3 regions of the Citrobacter europaeus genome follow, and region 1 is predicted to be linked to each of the others. Evidence: riboswitches for the same ligand, from Rfam matches in the RefSeq annotation. Region 1 holds a riboswitch; each other region holds the start of a gene.

Region 1 (4,213 bases):
CACTCCCGCGATATCCAGTAGCTGGCCCGTGGCTTCACGCCAGTCAGCCGCCTGAGTAATCGCGCTGACCACGGCAATGCTCCCGACACCGGTCGCCAGCACTGCCGGGGCACGCTCAAGGCTGATACCGCCAATGGCGACGGTCGGGTAATCCGCCAGTCGTTCAATATGACTTGCCAACTGTGTCAGCCCCTGCGGGGCGGAAGGCATCTGCTTGGTTTGCGTGGGGAAGACATGACCCAGCGCGATATAAGAAGGTTTAGCGGCGAGCGCGACGTCTATCTCCATATCATCGTGAGTGGACACCCCCAGGCGTAGTCCCGCCGTTTGAATCGCTTTCAGGTCAGTGGTTTCAAGATCTTCCTGGCCCAGATGCACACCGTAAGCGCGGTGCTTAATTGCCAGACGCCAGTAATCGTTGATGAACAGCCGGGCGTCATAGCGACGCCCCAGCTCAATGGCGGCCATGACGTCGGCTTCGACCTCTTCATCACGCTTATCTTTAATGCGCAGTTGGATCGTGCGCACGCCTGCCTGCAGCAGGCGTTCAATCCATTGCACGCTGTCCACCACTGGGTAAAGCCCGAGGCGGAACGGCACGGTTGGGAAATCAGGCTGGTACATTACGCCTCCTCTTTTTTGAGGTAGATTTCGCCGCCTTTGGCACGGAAGTTTTCCGACATATCCGCCATGCCGACTTCAATCGTTTGTGCCGCAGCGTAGTCGCGAACCTCCTGGCTGATTTTCATCGAGCAGAACTTCGGTCCGCACATGGAGCAGAAGTGGGCAACCTTGCCGGACTCCTGTGGCAGGGTTTCATCGTGGTAGGCGCGGGCTGTGAACGGGTCGAGCGCGAGGTTAAACTGGTCTTCCCAGCGGAATTCGAAGCGCGCTTTCGACATCGCGTTATCGCGGATCTGCGCGCCCGGATGGCCTTTCGCTAAGTCAGCGGCGTGGGCGGCAATCTTGTAGGTAATCAGCCCTTGCTTCACATCTTCTTTGTTCGGCAGGCCGAGGTGCTCTTTCGGTGTGACGTAGCATAGCATCGCGCAGCCAAACCAGCCGATCATCGCCGCACCGATCCCGGAAGTGAAGTGGTCATAGCCCGGCGCGATGTCAGTGGTCAATGGCCCTAAGGTGTAGAACGGTGCTTCGTGGCAGCTCTCCAACTCTTCGGTCATGTTGCGCTGGATCATATGCATGGGTACATGACCCGGGCCTTCAATCATCACCTGCACGTCGTATTCCCAGGCGATTTTGGTCAGCTCGCCCAGCGTATGCAGTTCGGAGAACTGCGCTTCGTCGTTCGCATCCTGAATTGAACCCGGGCGCAGGCCGTCACCCAGCGACAAGGAGACGTCGTAGGCGGCGCAGATTTCGCAAATCTCGCGGAAATGTTCGAACAGGAAGTTCTCTTTGTGATGAGAAAGGCACCATTTCGCCATAATTGAACCGCCGCGTGAGACAATGCCGGTCAGGCGTTTGGCGGTCATTGGCACGTAGCGCAGCAGCACGCCCGCGTGAATGGTGAAGTAGTCGACGCCCTGTTCAGCCTGCTCCAGCAGCGTGTCGCGGAAGGCTTCCCAGGTGAGATCTTCGGCGATCCCGTTGACCTTCTCGAGCGCCTGGTAGATCGGTACAGTACCGATCGGTACCGGACTGTTACGCAAAATCCACTCACGGGTTTCGTGGATATAGCGGCCGGTGGAGAGATCCATCACTGTGTCTGCGCCCCAGCGCGTTGACCACACCAGTTTTTCTACCTCTTCTTCGATAGAGGAGGTGACGGCAGAGTTGCCGATGTTCGCGTTAACCTTTACCAGGAAGTTACGACCGATGATCATCGGCTCGGATTCCGGGTGGTTGATATTGGCAGGAATAATCGCGCGGCCCGCGGCGACTTCATCACGCACGAATTCCGGCGTAATGTTTTCCGGCAGGCGCGCGCCAAAGCTCATCCCCGGATGCTGGTGGCGCAGCACTTCACTACGAATGCGCTCGCGGCCCATGTTTTCGCGGATGGCGATAAATTCCATCTCCGGGGTGACTATCCCCTGGCGCGCGTAATGCAGTTGGGTGACTCGCTTACCGGCTTTGGCGCGCTTTGGCGTCAGCAGGCCAGTGAAACGTAGCTCGTCCAGACCATCATCGGCCAGACGTTCTTTGGTATAAGCGGAACTACGGACGTCTAATTCTTCGCTATCGTTACGCGCGACAATCCACGGCTGGCGCAGTTTTGCCAGACCCTGCTGGACGTTTATCGCCACGTCAGGATCGCCATACGGCCCGGAGGTGTCGTACACCGGCACGGCTTCGTTCTCTTCGAACTGCGGGTTGTCTTTGCTACCGCCAATCAGCGTCGGGCTGAGCTGAATTTCGCGCATCGGAATGCGGATATCCGGCTGCGAACCAGTGATATAAATGCGTTTTGAGTTTGGAAAGGCGGTCCCTTCCAGGGTATCGATAAAATGTTGGGCTTGAGCGCGCTGTTCGCGGCGTGAAGGTTTAGTAGTGGCAGACATAGCTCATTCCAGATAAAAGTAAGGATATGGCTTGTCAGACGACGGATGAAGCAAGAGAGAAGCTCGCCCGGAGGCGATGCTATTGCAGATTGACTCTTGTTCCCTTCGCAGGTTTTAACCTGATCAGGTTCCGCGGATCCCGAATTAACGGTCTCAGCCTTTTCCACTCATGCTGTTGTGGAAAATAAGCACTCCGACAAGAAGTAACCTCAGTAAAGAGGTAATGAATGTAAGCTACGCGTTAATGCCGCAAATCTCAAGCATGACGTTTGAGAGTACTACTCTCGTGCATCGCGTCAAATACCAACATGATCAGCTTATCTTCCAGCACGAAACGGGCTTCCAGCGCCTCGCCGAGATCTGATAAAACCTGTTGGAATTCAAGGAAGTTATCATGATCAATCGCCGTTTCCAGACTGGTATCATAGTAGTTCATGATCAGCTGCGTATTGGCTTCCAGCAGCGGCCAAATTTTTGTGGCTTTTAAAAGCTGCCCGTTCCCTTCCAATTTATGGAGAATACGTTCATAAATACTGAAGTGTCCGGTGGAGAGGTAATCGACCAGGCTCTGACAAAAATCATCCAGCGCTTTTTCATTGAGTCGCATGTACGATTCTTTGCCAGGCTTAATGCCAACCAGATTGTAGTAAGCCACGAGCAGGTGCTTACGTACATGTAGCCAGCGATCAACCAGTTTATTACTTCCTCCGACGTGCTCCGTCAGGCTTTCCAGCTGGTTTAGCATGATTGACTCCGCAAGATGGTGTTAAGGAACTGCTCACCCGTAAATGTAAAAATAATGTAAACAACATGCCTGTGAAGCAAAGGTTGCGCAAGAGATATGGATCGTATAATTGAAAAATTTGATAGCGGCTGGTGGATTGTCAGTCATGAGCAAAAGTTATGGTTGCCTCATGGCGAACTGCCTTACGGCGACGCAGCCCGTTTTGATCTGACCGGGCAGCGCGCCATACCAATAGGCGAATGGGAAGGGGAAACAGTCTGGCTGGTGCAGCAGCAGCGTCGACACGATATGGGGTCGGTACGCCAGATCATTGACCAGGATGTTGGCTTGTTTCAACTGGCCGGACGCGGCGTACAGCTGGCCGAGTTTTACCGTTCGCATAAATTCTGCGGTTACTGTGGTCATCCCATGCACCCGAGTAAAACGGAATGGGCGATGCTGTGTAGCCACTGTCGCGAACGCTACTACCCGCAAATTGCCCCCTGCATTATCGTCGCCATTCGCCGTGATGACTCTATCCTGCTCGCCCAGCATGTTCGCCATCGTAACGGCGTGCATACCGTGCTGGCAGGTTTTGTTGAAGTGGGCGAGACCCTGGAACAGGCGGTGGCGCGTGAAGTCATGGAAGAGAGCGGCATTAAGGTGAAAAATCTGCGCTACGTCACTTCTCAGCCATGGCCGTTCCCGCAGTCTTTGATGACCGCATTTATGGCGGAGTATGATAGCGGCGAAATTGTTATTGACCCGAAAGAGCTGCTGGAAGCGAACTGGTATCGCTATGACGACTTACCGCTTTTACCCCCGCCAGGCACCGTCGCGCGTCGATTGATTGAAGACACTGTGGCAATGTGTCGGGCTGAGTACGAGTAAAGAACGAGTGGTGATACACTGATGGACTGACGCAATAAGGAACTGCAAAAATGACCGAACTGAAGAACGATCGTTA
Region 2 (4,213 bases), 600 kb from region 1:
CTTTCAGGCGCGACCATCCCTCTATTCCCAACGACTGGCACAACATACTGTAGCGCGCAGTGACGTCACGCATTGGGTTTTCCAGCACTTTCAGCGCGTAAGGGATCGCCATCAGCGCATTGGTAAAAATGACAATGCCGTCGGCAGATTCGGGGAGCCCAATAGTATTATTGAGCAGCAGAAAGAAGCCGGTAGCTAGCACGATACCCGGCATGGCGAGGATCATCATGCCGCTCAGCTCCAGCATTTGACCTGCCAGCACCTGCTGTCGGGCACGTAGTTCACGGCTGCTCCATAACAGCATCATGGTGAGTACAATGCACAACGCTCCTGCCGCCAGCGCAATGCGCAGCGAGGTTCCCAGCGCCTGCCACAGTACAGGTTGCCTAAGAACATCCAGCATATGGCGGTTAAAGCCATCGACAATCACCGCCAGCAGCGGCGGCAACAACAGCAGCAGGGCCAGAATAATCAGCAGAGCGTCTGTCAGGCGGCTGTGCAAACGATCGTCGGGATCGCGCCAGCCCTGAACCAGCGTGGTGCCGGGAGCAATAGCGCGGCTCAGACGTTGGCTGAGCAGTACCAGCGCTAAACAACAAACCATCTGGATCAACGCCAGCATGGCTGCACGACCGGGATCGTAATCAAAGTTAAGCGCCTGATAAATCGCCAGCTCGATGGTGGTGGCCTGCGGCCCGCCGCCCAGCGACAAAACGGTGGCGAAGCTGGCGAAACAGAGCATAAAGATGAGCGCCGCAACGGGAAGGATCTGACGGCGTAGCCATGGCCATTCAACAAAGCGGAAGAAATGCCAGCCGCGCATACCCAACTGAGCGGCTAACTGTCGTTGTTCGCCGGGAATATTTTCCAGTGATTGCAACAGCAGACGACTGGCCATCGGCAGATTGAAAAAGACGTGCGCCAGCAGAATGCCCTGTAAACCGTATGGCGAAAAGGTCCATTCCAGCCCCAATGTATGCCAGAGCGAGGCCAGCCAGCCCTGACGACCATAGACGCTAAGAATACCGAAGACCGCCACCAGCACTGGCAGGATTAACGTCATCGCGCACAGGCGCAGCAGCGCCAGACGTCCAGGAAAACGACGACGATAGAGAGCTCTGGCCAGGAAAATCGCCGGGATGACCGACAGCACTGCGGATAAAAAAGCCTGCCAGAAAGAAAAGCGCACCACGTGCCACAGGTAGTCGTCCTGCCACAGCGAGAGCCATTCTCCCTGCGGGGCGTTAAACCACAGTGCCAGAAACGCGGCCAGGGCAACGGCCACCATCAGCGTGGCGGCGGTAAGCCCTGGAACCAGCCAGCCGGGAATTAACGGCTGACGGCGCGTTGCCATTCGCTAATCCATACCTGGCGTTGAGCTGCAACCTGCTGCGGCGTAAATTCCAGCGCGGTGGCTGGTTTATTCAGTTGCTCGAATCCTGGCGGCAGGGCGACCTGCGTTACCGGATACATCCAGTTGCCGGTCGGAATCGCATTCTGAAATGCCGGAGACACCATAAACTTCAGGAATTTCTCGGCCAGTTCCGGCTGCTTGCTGGCCGCGGTACGAGCGGCGACTTCCACCTGCAAATAATGGCCCTCGCTAAAGTCGGCTGCGGCGTAGTTGTCTTTTTTCTCGGCGATGATGTGATAGGCCGGAGAGGTGGTATAACTGAGCACCAGATCGCTTTCACCTTTCAGGAACAGGCCGTAGGCTTCGCTCCATCCCTTGGTGACGGTGACGGTTTTGGCTGCCAGTTTCTGCCACGCCTCTGGCGCTTTATCGCCATAGACTTTCTGCATCCATAGCAGCAGACCCAGACCAGGCGTGCTGGTGCGCGGATCCTGATAAATGACGCGCCATTTCTGGTCGCTTTCTACCAGTTCTTTCAGACTTTTGGGCGGATTCTTCAGCTTGTTCTTATCGTAAACGAAGGCGAAATAGCCGTAGTCAAACGGAACGAAGGTATCGTTTTTCCAGCCGCCGGGCACGTTAACGGCGTCACCTGGTACACCGCTTTTGGCGAACAATTTGGTTTGCGTTGCGGCTTCCAGAAGGTTGTTATCCAGACCCAGCACGACGTCGGCTTTGCTGTTTTTTCCTTCCATGCGCAGGCGGTTAAGCAGTGAGACGCCATCTTCCAGCGCGACCAGTTTCAGCTCGCAGTTGCAGTCAGCTTCAAAGGCTTTTTTGATTGTCGGGCCTGGGCCCCAGTCAGCTGCGAACGAGTCGTAGGTGTAGACGGTCAGTACAGGTTTAGCGAAGGCAGGCGCTGCGCACAGCAGTAAAAGCGGAAGACATTTTTTAAACACTTTGCACCTCAAGAGTTGGGTGGCAAAGGACTTGAGGAACTGACTCAAATCCCTTCGCCGGCATTATCCGGATCAGGTTCGACGGGTATCTCTCAGCCCATACGCAGATCGAATGATTTTGTGTATGTTTTTTATTTAGCACCCCGTTGAGAACGGCGTTAGTGTAATGATTTTGTTGCTCAGCAGCAATTAAGGATCCGGCGGTGCAAACCACGCCGATTTAAAATCAAACCAGCCTAGAGTATTCATGCGTAGCCCGCGCATACTGCGCTGGCCCTGAATGATCAGCCAGTGATGGATCAACGGCACAATGGCCTTTGTGGCGAGCAGTTGTTGGCACCATGCCGCCAGGCTCATTTCGCCCGTTCGCCAGCGGGCGGCATCGTTTTCCCAGTCCCGCGAGATACAGTTTTGCAGTAATGGGACTTCGCAGAGATGCGCGAACAACGAGAAGTCCAGCGGTAGGGTAAAGTTGGCGCTGTTGAGCCAGATATCGCTAACTATTTCACCCGCATGCCATTGATCGTAGTCGATCTCCTGAATATTCAACTGTACCTGATGTTCCGCCAGCAGCGTTTTCATGATCTGCGCGATAATCCGGTGTTCGATGTGATCGCGATAGTAAGTGAGAGTCAGCGTTTCCAGTCCGGCTGGTTTTTCACCATGGCCGGGTCTGGCATGGTGCCAGCGGGGAAGCAAACCGTAGGCGGGGAACCACAGTCGTTGGTACTGTTCGTCGGCGTGGCAGATTAAATGGGTTGGCGAGAGAACGCGGCTAGCCCACTCGCGGACCTCCTGATTAGCGCCACGGTGGGTGCGCGTATCAAACAGCAGGTAGTAGCAGCCTTCTTCGAGCCGGCTCTCGATCGCCTTTTCATCCTCCGTGGGGCCTTTTAGCGTCAACCCGCCGCCAGGCTCTTCGCCGATGTCGGGCAGCACCCAAACGTTAACTTCGTCGATCAGCGCCCGGTAGCCAAAGTAATCATCAAATGCGTGAATCTTCAGTTGGTTATTGGTATTGCGAATCACCGCATATGGGCCAGTGCCAATCGGGTGACTGGAGAAGTTATTTAACGTTTCCCATTCTCGCGGCAGGATCATGGCGGGGACTTGCCCCAATAACCAGGGAAGCCAGCGGTCAGGCTGGGACAGATGGATATCCAACGTCCAGGCCGTGGGCGAGACGATTTGCGTGATGTGTGAGTACAGCGGCAGAGCGTTAATGCGCATCAGCGAGGCGATGACATCTTCCATTTCCAGTTCGCGGCCATGATGGAAATGGATCCCCGGGCGCAGGAAAAATCGCCAGTGTAAAGGTGAAATCTGCTGCCAGTGATGGGCGATGTCCGCTTCCAGTTCCCCATTTTCCTCATTTACCCGTATTAGGGCGCTGAAGATTTGCCGGGCGATATGGGTTTCGGAGCGGCGCAATGCCGTACCCGGAAGCAGGTTGTGCATGGGACGATAATAGAGAACGCGCATGATGTGTCGACCCTGGCGAAAACTGCGGCCGAGGTGGGAAACCAGCATCTGCCGTACGGCCGTTTTGTCACCGACCAGTTGCACCAGTTGATCGATGCGATCCTGTTCCAGCAGGTCTTCTGCCCGCTGTTGCTGGAGCGCCAACCCGGTATAGAGGAATGTCAGGCGCGAGCGTTTACCTCGTCCAACTTCGGCTTCCCACGTTAACCAGCCACGTTCCTGCATGGTATTAAGCAGCGTACGCATATGGCGGCGCGAGCAGCTCAGAAGCTCCGCCAGCTCGTTAAGCGTTGTGTCTTGCGTTTTGCCGTCGCAGCATTGCCACAGACGGATGAACTGTTGTTGCAAACGACCAGAAGACATAAAAGGGGAACTCCTGCGGAAAACTCAGCAATTTTATAATCCCTATATTAAGCCA
Region 3 (4,213 bases), 2.1 Mb from region 1:
CTCCCCGCGGCAACAGCCAACTGCTGAGCCACCTCTTCCGGGCAAGGCACAATACGCTTGTTGACCCACAGCGTATCTGGCTTTTTACCGCGCAAAACCACCTGCTGTGAAAAACCACGCGCTTCTTTTAGCGAATACTCGAAGATGTTGTTGATCTGCGTCCCGTAACCACGGGCGCGCGTCACTACGCCTTCTTCTTCCAGGGCCTGCATCGCCTTGCGTACCGTAATTCGCGAAACGCCGGTTAACTGGCTGAGATCGCGCTCGCCGGGCAGGATATTTCCATGCTCCAGAATCCCGCTACGCACAGCGTTTTTCACTGTTTGCGCAAATTTCATATACAGCGGCGTGTTATCTGCCGCTGCAATGCGTTCATTCAGTTGCGCGATAAGCTGGGTATGCGCTTGTTCCATTTATCTTTTTCCTGCAGCCTTCTCTGCAGCCAGTATACCCATTACCACCACGCGTGGAAATGATGTACCGGACCAATTCCCTCACCAACCTCCAGGGTGTCGGCCTGCGCCAACGCCGCAGAAAGCCACAGCTTAGCTTCCTGCACTGTCTGTGCCCAGTTGTCATGGCGCGGACGCAGCGCCGCCAGCGCCGCGGATAGCGTACAGCCGGTGCCATGGGTATTTTTGGTCATCACCCTTGGCGCGGTAAAACGCTGCTCTCCCTCACGGGTAAAGAGCCAGTCGGGGCTTTGTGCATCCTCCAGATGACCGCCTTTCATCAATACCGCCTCGCAGCCCAGCGCCCGCAGTGCCCTTCCCTGCTCTAGCATCTCCTGCTCAGTCTGCGCATGGGGAGCCCCGAGCAGTGCCGCAGCTTCGGGTAAATTAGGGGTGATAATCGAAACCTGCGGCAGCAAATGGGTACGCAGTGTCTCTACCGCCGAGGGCGACAGCAACGGATCGCCGCTTTTCGCCAGCATCACCGTATCCAGTACGACATTTTGCACCCGATGGCGACGCAAACGTTCGGCAACCGCTTCAACAATATCCGTCTCCGCCAGCATACCGATTTTGGTGGTGTCGATACGCACATCACTCAACACCGAGTCCAGTTGTGCGGCAACAAAGTCAGGTTCTATGCGATAAACCGACTGCACCCCGCGCGTATTTTGCGCCACCAACGCCGTGATAACCGAACAGCCGTAAGCGCCTAGCGCCGAGAAGGTTTTTAAATCGGCCTGAATACCCGCACCGCCGCTTGGATCGGTTCCGGCGATCGTTAATGCGTTAATCCGTTTCATGCTTGCTCCTGTGCGTTCAGGTTATAGAGGGCATCGAGAAAAGCCGGGACAAAACTGCCCGGTCCGGTTGATTGTTGTGTGGCTATTTGCCCGGCCTGTTTCATCCAGCTACAGGCGGAGGCGATGTTATCAAGCCGGTCACCGTGCAGGGCGCAACTGGCCGCAACAACCGCCGACAGCGCGCATCCGGTGCCCACCACGCGGGTCATCAACGGATCACCGCCGTTCACGCAGACGGTACGCTGACCATCGGTCACGTAGTCCACTTCGCCGGTAACCACGACAATGGTCCCAACCTGACGAGCCAACGCCTGCGCAGCGGAAAGCGCAGCGGCTGGCGTATCTGTCGTGTCGACGCCGCGGCCCCCGCTGTTCATACCCGCCATAGCAAGTATTTCCGAGGCGTTGCCACGGATAGCGGCAGGCTGTAGTACCAGTAAATCCAGACAGAAGCGACGGCGAAACTCTAGCGCGCCCACGGCAACGGGATCGAGCGTCCACGGGGTTTTAACGAGATGTGCCCGCTCAACGGCGGCACGCATCGCCGTAGCCCGCGTCTGGGTTAAAGTGCCGACATTCACCAGCAACGCACTGGCGATAGCCGCAAACTGGCTGGCTTCCTCAGGCTCGATTACCATCGCAGGGGATGCGCCCAGCGCCAGTAGCGTATTGGCCGTAAAGCTTTGCACGACCTCGTTGGTCATACAGTGTGTGAGTGGTGAAAGCGTTCTAAATTGGTGCAAGGTGTGAGCCGCGAGTGCGCGGCTGTGCAGGTCAGGCTGCATGGTTCAGCTCCTGCCCGCGCGAAGAAGGGACACGAGCAGTGTCAGACTTCCCTACGCTGGCATTATCCAGATCAGGTGGTACGGGTATTTCTCAGCCTTCAATGAAGAAGGGCACCCCGAGTCGTTGTTACATAAAACTCAATAATATTAAAAGGACAGTAAGGGAAACTTACATACTTAAGCCCCTGCTATCCATTTACTGAATGGCGGAATGTATCCACACCGCATACTTTACCAGCCAGCGAGGGAGGTGAACAGCAGCGGTTTATTCTGGAAGGGGCGCTCATTGCCGCAGGCGTCGTCATCCACTCAGGCATTTCGTAGCGCGTCTCAATGCTGAGACACCACGATCATCCGCTCTTAAATTCCCAGGCAGACAGAAAGGTTGCAATTGAACATTCAGCCAGTTTCTCAAGTTTATGGGGATCAACTGCTTTTTGCGAGATTATTGCTCCAGGAAGCAGATATCCCATAATAGCCCCGAGGAAAGCAGTAGCCTGTAATTCCGGATTATCTAACGTGACTATTCCTTCATTATTTTTCTGTTCCAGAATTTCTGTCAGCGCCTGCAAAACGCGTCCAGAGTTTCTTTGCTCCAGCATGACGTGTAAATCGGGCTTTTGAACCAGCACTTGAATCAATAATCGCTGGAAATGGATATTCTCAGGGGTATAGAAATGATTCTGTACAACCCGGGCAAAACCTCTCAGGAGATCGGGAAAATCCAGTTGCTCCTGGAGTAACTGGCGTAAAGGCGGCTGCATTTTGTCATTCAGAAATTCAAACGTCGCCAGCAGGAGAGCATCCTTTCCCCCCGGAAAATGGCTGTAAAGGGTCGGCCGCGTTGTCCCTGCTTCACTGGCGATAGTATCAAGGGACACGTCAATGCCATGCTTGAGAAACAGCTCACATGCCGTTTGTAAAATGCGAGGGCGGGACTTCATTGGCCGCCCACGTTGATTAACCATTATTGCATTCCTTACGTTTGCCTTTTTTTAGTCTCGAGATTCCCTGCTGAATGAGAACAAAAAACAGTGGGACAAAGAGCAGCGTCAGTAACGTGCCTGTGAGCATACCGCCGATTACCGAAGTTCCAATCTCTTTCTGGCTGGAGGCCCCTGCGCCCGTAGAGAGTACCAGAGGGATAACTCCAACAACAAATGCCAGAGACGTCATGATGACAGGACGTAAGCGTAATCTTGCGCCTTCAAAAGCGGCCTGAATCAACGGTTTACCCCTGCGGATTTGCGCCAGAGCGAATTCAATAATGAGAATTGCATTTTTTGCTGACAGCCCCATCGTCGTTAGTATACCTACCTGGAAGTAGACATCATTTTCGAACCCGGCGATTAAGGCTGCACTCACTGCGCCGAGAACCCCAAGTGGGATAATCAGAAGCACAGCAATAGGCACAGACCAGCTTTCATATAAAGCAGCCAGACACAAAAATACGAACGCAACGGAGGCAAGATATACCCACAGTGTCTGTGCCGAGGAAGCCTGTTCTTGCCATGATATCCCGCTCCACTGCAGATCAAATCCTTCGATTGGCGCTATCAGCCTGACCATTTCAGCCATTGCTGCCCCAGAACTTATGCCGGGAGCTGCATCTCCTTGAAATTGCACAGCAGGTAATCCATTGAATCGCTGAAGCATTTGTGGACCAGTAGTCCAGCGGAAGGAGGCAAAACTGGCGAATGAGGTCATATCATCGCTACTGTTACGTACAAACCAGGCGGATAAGTTTTCAGGTATTGAACGCCATGGCGCATCACCTTGTATATAAACCCGTTTTACTCGGCCACGGTCAATAAAGTCATTAACATAAATCCCTCCCCATGCAGCAGAAAGAGTTTCGTTGATATCCGCCTGTTCAAGGCCGTGAGCTTGTGCTTTTTGTCTGTCAATATCTACCTGCAGCAACGCCTTTGCGGCAAGGCTGTTCACTCGCACAGCGTTCAGATTTTGGTTTTCTCTGGCGGCCGTAAGTAACATTGTTTGCGCCTGATTAAGACTGTGATAACCGCGGTCTGAAATATCCTGAAGCCATAATTCGAACCCACTGGATTGTCCCAGCCCACGAACTGTGGGTGGAGATACAATGCTGATAGCGGCGTTCTGAGACGTTTGATTAAAATATTGATTAGCCCTTGCGATAATAGCCTGAGCGCTG

Evidence for each region. A riboswitch is a leader RNA that binds a small molecule or an ion and turns the genes downstream of it on or off. The one in region 1 is predicted to bind thiamine pyrophosphate.
Region 2: another riboswitch for thiamine pyrophosphate. It lies ahead of thiB (thiamine ABC transporter substrate binding subunit); the one in region 1 lies ahead of thiC (phosphomethylpyrimidine synthase ThiC).
Region 3: another riboswitch for thiamine pyrophosphate. It lies ahead of thiM (hydroxyethylthiazole kinase); the one in region 1 lies ahead of thiC (phosphomethylpyrimidine synthase ThiC).

Annotation. Positions count from the first base shown of each region.
Region 1 is NZ_CP148084.1:4,815,324-4,819,536, reverse strand. It holds gene thiE (thiamine phosphate synthase) at 1-624, opposite strand, end outside; gene thiC (phosphomethylpyrimidine synthase ThiC) at 624-2,522, opposite strand; TPP riboswitch at 2,606-2,728, opposite strand; gene WHR59_RS22545 (Rsd/AlgQ family anti-sigma factor) at 2,779-3,267, opposite strand; gene nudC (NAD(+) diphosphatase) at 3,364-4,137, shown strand; gene hemE (uroporphyrinogen decarboxylase) at 4,188-4,213, shown strand, end outside.
Region 2 is NZ_CP148084.1:4,218,049-4,222,261, reverse strand. It holds gene thiP (thiamine/thiamine pyrophosphate ABC transporter permease ThiP) at 1-1,354, opposite strand, end outside; gene thiB (thiamine ABC transporter substrate binding subunit) at 1,330-2,313, opposite strand; TPP riboswitch at 2,345-2,469, opposite strand; gene sgrR (HTH-type transcriptional regulator SgrR) at 2,503-4,158, opposite strand.
Region 3 is NZ_CP148084.1:1,804,139-1,808,351, reverse strand. It holds gene WHR59_RS08250 (GntR family transcriptional regulator) at 1-413, opposite strand, end outside; gene thiD (bifunctional hydroxymethylpyrimidine kinase/phosphomethylpyrimidine kinase) at 455-1,255, opposite strand; gene thiM (hydroxyethylthiazole kinase) at 1,252-2,040, opposite strand; TPP riboswitch at 2,072-2,169, opposite strand; gene WHR59_RS08235 (TetR/AcrR family transcriptional regulator) at 2,391-3,008, opposite strand; gene WHR59_RS08230 (efflux RND transporter permease subunit) at 3,001-4,213, opposite strand, start outside.